2 linked regions of the Aliamphritea hakodatensis genome follow. Each later gene encodes a partner of the first gene's protein in a complex. Links are inferred from orthologs where the notes say so. Each region holds a gene or a part of one and is shown on either strand. Other genes may lie near its edges. The genes, in order: nusB and rpsJ.

The links.
Region 2: the proteins of nusB (region 1) and rpsJ are in contact, whole or in part, in a solved structure (PDB 3D3B), measured with the Escherichia coli proteins. The link is inferred for Aliamphritea hakodatensis from one-to-one orthologs.

What each region holds. Positions count from the first base shown.
Region 1 is NZ_AP025281.1:707,546-710,733, forward strand. Bases 134-3,000 are described here. They hold nusB (transcription antitermination factor NusB), read left to right. Parts: upstream 134-1,257; coding sequence 1,258-1,743; downstream 1,744-3,000. Other genes in these bases: ribBA (bifunctional 3,4-dihydroxy-2-butanone-4-phosphate synthase/GTP cyclohydrolase II), read left to right, coding at 134-714; ribH (6,7-dimethyl-8-ribityllumazine synthase), read left to right, coding at 779-1,252; thiL (thiamine-phosphate kinase), read left to right, coding at 1,757-2,731; PCI15_RS03185 (phosphatidylglycerophosphatase A family protein), read left to right, coding at 2,728-3,000. Also shown: more of ribBA, read left to right, coding at 1-133; more of PCI15_RS03185, read left to right, coding at 3,001-3,188. UniProt on the Escherichia coli protein: Part of the processive rRNA transcription and antitermination complex (rrnTAC). The complex forms an RNA-chaperone ring around the RNA exit tunnel of RNA polymerase (RNAP).
Region 2 is NZ_AP025281.1:4,764,243-4,767,370, reverse strand. The notes cover bases 156-2,962. They hold rpsJ (30S ribosomal protein S10), read left to right. Parts: upstream 156-1,306; coding sequence 1,307-1,618; downstream 1,619-2,962. Other genes in these bases: rplD (50S ribosomal protein L4), read left to right, coding at 2,372-2,962; rplC (50S ribosomal protein L3), read left to right, coding at 1,722-2,360; tuf (elongation factor Tu), read left to right, coding at 156-1,066. Outside these bases: more of tuf, read left to right, coding at 1-155; more of rplD, read left to right, coding at 2,963-2,977; rplW (50S ribosomal protein L23), read left to right, coding at 2,974-3,128. UniProt on the Escherichia coli protein: Involved in the binding of tRNA to the ribosomes. Part of the processive rRNA transcription and antitermination complex (rrnTAC). The complex forms an RNA-chaperone ring around the RNA exit tunnel of RNA polymerase (RNAP).

The sequences.
Region 1 (3,188 bases):
GGCGTTCTGAGCCGTGCAGGTCATACTGAAGCCGGTTGTGATCTGGCGCGTCTGGCTGGCTGTACGCCGGCAGCGGCAATTGTTGAAATCATGAATGATGACGGCACCATGGCCCGCCGTCCGGATCTTGAAGTATTCGCTGAAAAGCATGATCTGAAGATCGGTACCATTGCAGACCTGATCCATTACCGGGCAACCAACGAACATACCGTTGTCCGGGAAAGTGAGAGCGTTCTGCCAACCGAATTTGGCGATTTTACTTGCTTTACATTCCAGGATGAAATTCAGAACTGTACTCATCTGGCGCTGACGCTGGGTGACATTTCAGCGGATGAGCCTACGCCTGTCCGGGTACACAGCCGCACTGAGGTGTTGCGTGATGTGGTCGGTGCCAGCCAGGGTGAAGAGCTGAAGTGGACCATGCGCCGCGCACTGGAAAAAGTGGCTGAAGAAGGTAAGGGCGTTGTGCTGTTACTGGATACAGCTGAGCGGATTGATCTGGGTGACGCCCTGAATCAGATGCTGAATAAAGATAAAAAGATCCGTCCGGCGAACGTCAGTGCGTCCGGTTCGTATCTGACGGTGGGAACCGGCTCGCAGATCCTGCGGGATCTGGGTGTGGGCAAAATGCGCCTGCTGAGCTCGCCAATGAAATTTAATGCAATTTCCGGTTTTGATCTGGAAATTGTTGAATACATTACCTGTGAAGAATAATGCGGTTATGGCTGCCGGGCAGCCATAAGCGCTGATGAATAATTGACGATAGGATTAAGAGAAAATGTCAGTACAGTATGTGGAAGGTGATTTCCTGACCGGTGGCGGTAACTACAGCATCGTGGTTGGCCGTTTTAACAGCTTTGTTGTTGAAAGCCTGCTGGAAGGTGCAATTGATACGCTGAAGCGTCACGGTGTTGAAGAAAGCAACATTCGTGTTATCCGCGTGCCGGGTGCCTTTGAAATTCCTCTGGCGGTACAGAAAGTGGCTGCACAGAAGAAAGATGATGCAATCATCGCACTGGGTGCGGTTATCCGCGGTGGTACGCCGCACTTTGAATATGTGTCCGGTGAGAGCTCAAAGGGCGTTGCACAGGTGTCTCTGGACTACAGTGTTCCGGTTGCGAACGGCATCCTGACAGTAAACTCCATTGAACAGGCAATTGAACGTTCCGGTACCAAAGCCGGTAACAAAGGTGCAGAAGCTGCGCTGTCTGCACTGGAAATGGTTAGCTTGCTGCGCCAGCTTGAAGGGTAAGTGAGATGAGCGATAATCCTACGCCAAAGAAGACTAAGAAGCCGTCGCTGACCGAAAAGCGTCGCGCCGCGCGGAGCTTCGCGTTACAGGCGTTGTACCAGTGGCACATGTCCGGTAACTCGGTTACCGACATCGAGCTGCAATTCCGCATTGATAACGATATGTCCGGTGCGGACATCCCGTTATTCAGTGAGTTGCTGCACGGCGTGCCTGCGCATGCCGGTGATCTGGATGCTTCTTTCGAACCGTTTCTGGACCGTGCCGTGACGGATCTGGATCCGATTGAACTGGCTGTTCTGCGTATCGGTAGCTTTGAGCTGTCACACCGGATTGTTGTGCCTTATAAGGTTGTTATCAACGAAAGTGTTGAGCTGGCTAAAACCTTTGGTGCCACCGAAAGCCACCGTTATGTAAACGGTATTCTGGACAAGCTGGCCGCGCGGGTGCGTATGACCGAGATCAACGCCAAGCGTGACGCTAAAAAGTCCTGATCAGGAGTGTTTCTTGGACGAGTTTGAACTGATACGTCAGTATTTTTCCGATCTCGGCCAGGACAGCTCCGGCTGCGTTGAGCTGGGGGTTGGCGATGACTGTGCCATTGTCTCTCCGCCTCCGGGGCAGCAACTGGTTTTTTCAATTGATACGCTGGTGGAAGGTACCCACTTTCTGCCGGATACCCCTGCACAACAAATTGCTACCCGCCTGTTAGGTGCCACCCTGAGTGATCTGGCAGCGATGGGCGCCCGTCCGGGCTTCTTTACGCTGGCTCTGACGCTGCCTGAATCCGACCCTGAATGGCTGGCTGCCTTCGCCGAACCTCTGGCAAAGATGGCAGAACGCCATGGTGTACGGCTGGTTGGCGGTGACACCACCAAAGGACCCCTTACGCTGACGGTACAGGTACACGGCTGGGTGGAATATGGCAGGGCGCTGCGGCGTGACGGTGCTTGTCCCGGTGATGCGGTGTATGTAACCGGCACCTTGGGAGATTCCCGTGCCGGGCTTGAAACCCTGTTGCAAAATATTCCACACAGTGAAGACGTTGCCTATTTGCAGCGGCGTTTTTTTGCCCCTGAGCCCCGTCTGAGTACCGCACAGCTGCTGACCGGTCAGGCATCTGCTGCCATTGATATTTCAGACGGTCTGCTGGCGGATCTGCAGCATGTGCTCAGCGCCAGCCACGTGGGCGCCTGCATTGAACTGGAAGAGTTACCTCTGTCCCCGGCCCTGCGGCGTTTTGCAGGTGAAGACAAGGCCGTCGAGTGGGCATGTTCCGGCGGGGAAGATTTTGAAGTCTGCTTTACCCTTCCCCCGGATCATGAAGAAGCCGTGCTGGATAGCCTTGTGCATCATGATGTGCCGGTCTGGAAGGTTGGTGAGATTCGCGCTGAGCTGGGGTTGTTTGTCCGGGACGCTGCCGGTGAACGGCCGGTAACCGCGCGGGGTTTTAATCATTTTTCTGAGCATGCAGAGTCATGAAAAACACAACTCCGGCCTCCGTCTGGCGTAATCCTGTGCACTTTCTGGCCTTTGGTTTTGGCAGCGGTGCAGCCCCTAAGGCGCCCGGCACATTCGGTACACTGGCCGCGGTGCCTCTGTACTTATTACTGGAACCCTTATCCGCTACGGTCTATGCGCTGATGTTGCTGGTTACCTTTGCTGTCGGCATTTATTTGTGCGGTAAAACCTCCGAAGACATGGGGGTGCATGATCATGGCGGTATTGTCTGGGATGAGTTTGTCGGCTACTGGATTACCATGTTTATGGCCCCGGCTGGCTGGCTGTGGATCGTGATTGGGTTTGTCCTGTTTCGTTTTTTCGACATTGTGAAACCGTGGCCGATTGGCTGGGCGGATAAACGTGTCAGTGGCGGGTTGGGAATCATGCTGGATGATGTACTGGCCGGTATCATGGCGTGGGCCTGTTTGCAGGTCGG
Region 2 (3,128 bases), 4.1 Mb from region 1 along the record:
ACCGGAAGAGCGTGAGCGTGGTATTACTATCGCGACTTCTCACGTTGAATACGATTCTAACGAACGTCACTACGCGCACGTAGACTGCCCGGGCCACGCCGATTATGTTAAAAACATGATCACTGGTGCTGCTCAGATGGACGGTGCGATTCTGGTATGTGGCGCGACTGATGGTCCAATGCCACAGACGCGTGAGCACATCCTGCTGTCTCGTCAGGTAGGTGTACCTTACATCGTAGTATTCCTGAACAAAGCTGACCTGCTGGCTGAAGATTGCGGCGGTGTTGACTCTGAAGAATACGCTGAGATGCTGGAACTGGTTGAAATGGAGCTGCGTGAGCTGCTTGACCAGTATGAATTCCCAGGTGATGACACGCCAATCATTGCAGGTTCTGCACTGATGGCTCTGAACGGTCAGGATGATAACGAGTTGGGTACAACTGCAGTTAAAAACCTGGTTGAAGCACTGGATTCATACATTCCTCAGCCAGAGCGTGCAATCGACATGCCGTTCCTGATGCCAATCGAGGACGTATTCTCAATCTCCGGTCGTGGTACTGTAGTAACAGGCCGTGTTGAGCGTGGTATCGTGAACACAGGTTCTGAAGTTGAGATCGTAGGTATCCGTGAAACTCAGACAACTACCTGTACGGGTGTTGAAATGTTCCGTAAGCTGCTGGACGAAGGTCGTGCAGGTGAGAACATTGGTGCACTGCTGCGTGGTACTAAGCGTGACGACGTTGAGCGTGGTCAGGTACTGTCTAAGCCAGGTTCTATTACGCCTCACACGCGTTTTGAAGGCGAAGTATACGTACTGAGCAAAGACGAAGGTGGCCGTCACACGCCATTCTTCAAAGGTTACCGTCCACAGTTCTACTTCCGTACAACTGACATCACCGGTGCTTGTGAACTTCCAGAAGGCGTTGAAATGGTAATGCCAGGCGATAACATCAAGATGGATGTTACCCTGATTAACCCAATCGCAATGGAAGAAGGTCTGCGCTTTGCGATCCGTGAAGGCGGTCGTACAGTAGGTGCGGGCGTTGTTGCAAAGATCATCGAATAATCGATAATCTTGCCTGAAAAAAAGACCCTTCGGGGTCTTTTTTTGTGCCTGCAAAAACGGATGTGAATGATCCGTGCCGGCGGCCAAAATAATGGCCTCTGTGAGTGGGTTGGGGTGATGCTATTACTGGTTAATAAATAGCCTTGACTTGCCTATGGGGGTTAAGTAGAATGCGCTACCCCATTAATTGGGGCTAGGTCGGCGTAAGCCGTTTAACAATCTAGGAAATGTGTGATCGAAATGCAGAACCAAAAAATCAGAATTCGTCTGAAAGCTTTTGATCATCGCCTGATTGACTCTTCCGCTCAGGAGATCGTTGAGACTGCTAAGCGGACTGGAGCTCAGGTGCATGGTCCGATCCCACTTCCTACTCGCAAAGAGCGCTTTACAGTGCTGATTTCGCCACACGTGAACAAAGATGCACGTGACCAGTACGAAATCCGCACACACAAGCGTGTTCTGGACATCGTTGAGCCAACAGAAAAAACTGTTGACGCACTGATGAAGCTGGACCTTGCTGCGGGTGTCGAAGTGCAAATTAGCTTAGGCTAATTAGACAGATGCGCAGACTTTTAGTTTGCGTGTGGAATGCCCTGGACGGGCAGCCATAGCGGGTAAAAAGCCCCGTACACAACTGGCAATTGAGGTTAGAAAAATGTCTGTAGGTTTAATCGGACGTAAAGCAGGTATGACGCGTATCTTCAATGAAGATGGTGTGTCAGTGCCAGTCACAGTCATCGAGGTGGAACCGAACCGTGTTACACAGGTTAAGACTGCTGATACCGATGGTTACACTGCTGTGCAGGTAACTGTAGGATCACGTCGCGCTAACCGCGTAACTAAAGCAATGGCAGGTCACTTTGCCAAAGCTGAGACCGAAGCAGGTCGTGGTTTGTGGGAGTTTCGTCTGTCTGGTGACGAAGAAGTTAATGTTGGTGATCAACTGACTGTTGAACGCTTCGAAGCGGGTCAGAAAATTGATGTAACCGGGCAGTCCAAAGGTAAGGGCTTCCAGGGCGGTATCAAGCGTTGGAATTTCTCCATGCAGGATGCTACTCACGGTAACTCACTTTCTCATCGTGCTCCTGGTTCTATTGGTCAGTGTCAAACTCCTGGTCGCGTTTGGAAAGGCAAGAAGATGGCAGGACACATGGGTGCGGAGCGTGTAACCGTTCAGTCCCTGGAAGTTGTTCGCATCGATGCTGAGCGTAATCTGCTGTTGGTTAAGGGCGCTGTCCCTGGTGCCACCGGTGGCGACGTAATCGTTAAATCAGCTGTTAAAGCTGGCGCCTAAGGGGGTTTGTAATGAATCTGAATCTTGCAGGAGCTGGCGGATCTGTTGAAGTTTCCGACCTGGCGTTTGGTAAAGAATTCAATGAATCACTGGTTCATCAGGTCGTTACTGCGTACCTGGCCGGTGGTCGTCAAGGCACCAAGGCACAAAAGAACCGTTCCGCTGTAAGCGGTGGCGGTGCTAAGCCATGGCGTCAAAAAGGTACTGGCCGTGCACGTGCCGGTACTATTCGTAGTCCTCTGTGGCGTACTGGTGGTGTAACTTTCGCAGCTGCACCGCGTAACCATGCTCAGAAAGTAAACAAGAAAATGTACCGCGCTGCTATGCGTTGCATCTTCTCCGAACTGGTTCGTCAGGAGCGTCTGGTTGTTGTTGATAACTTCAGCGTAGAAGCCCCTAAGACCAAGCAGTTTGTTGCTAAGTTGAATGAACTTGAGCTGGCAAATGTACTGCTGATTACCGAAGACGTAGAGCAGAATCTGTATCTGGCTGCACGTAACGTACCTCACGTTGATGTACGCGACGCTGCCGGCATCGATCCTGTTAGTCTGGTAGGCTTCGATAAAGTTCTGGTTACTGTCGCTGCTCTTAAGAAAATTGAGGAGGCGTTAGCATGAACCAAGGACGCATCTATCAAGTACTGCTAGGACCGCACATCTCTGAGAAAGCAACAATTGTTGCTGAAGGTTCTCAGCAGGTTGTATTCCGCGTAGCGGCTGACGCAACTAAGCCTGAAATCAAGAAGGCCGTTGAGCAGCTGTTTGAAGT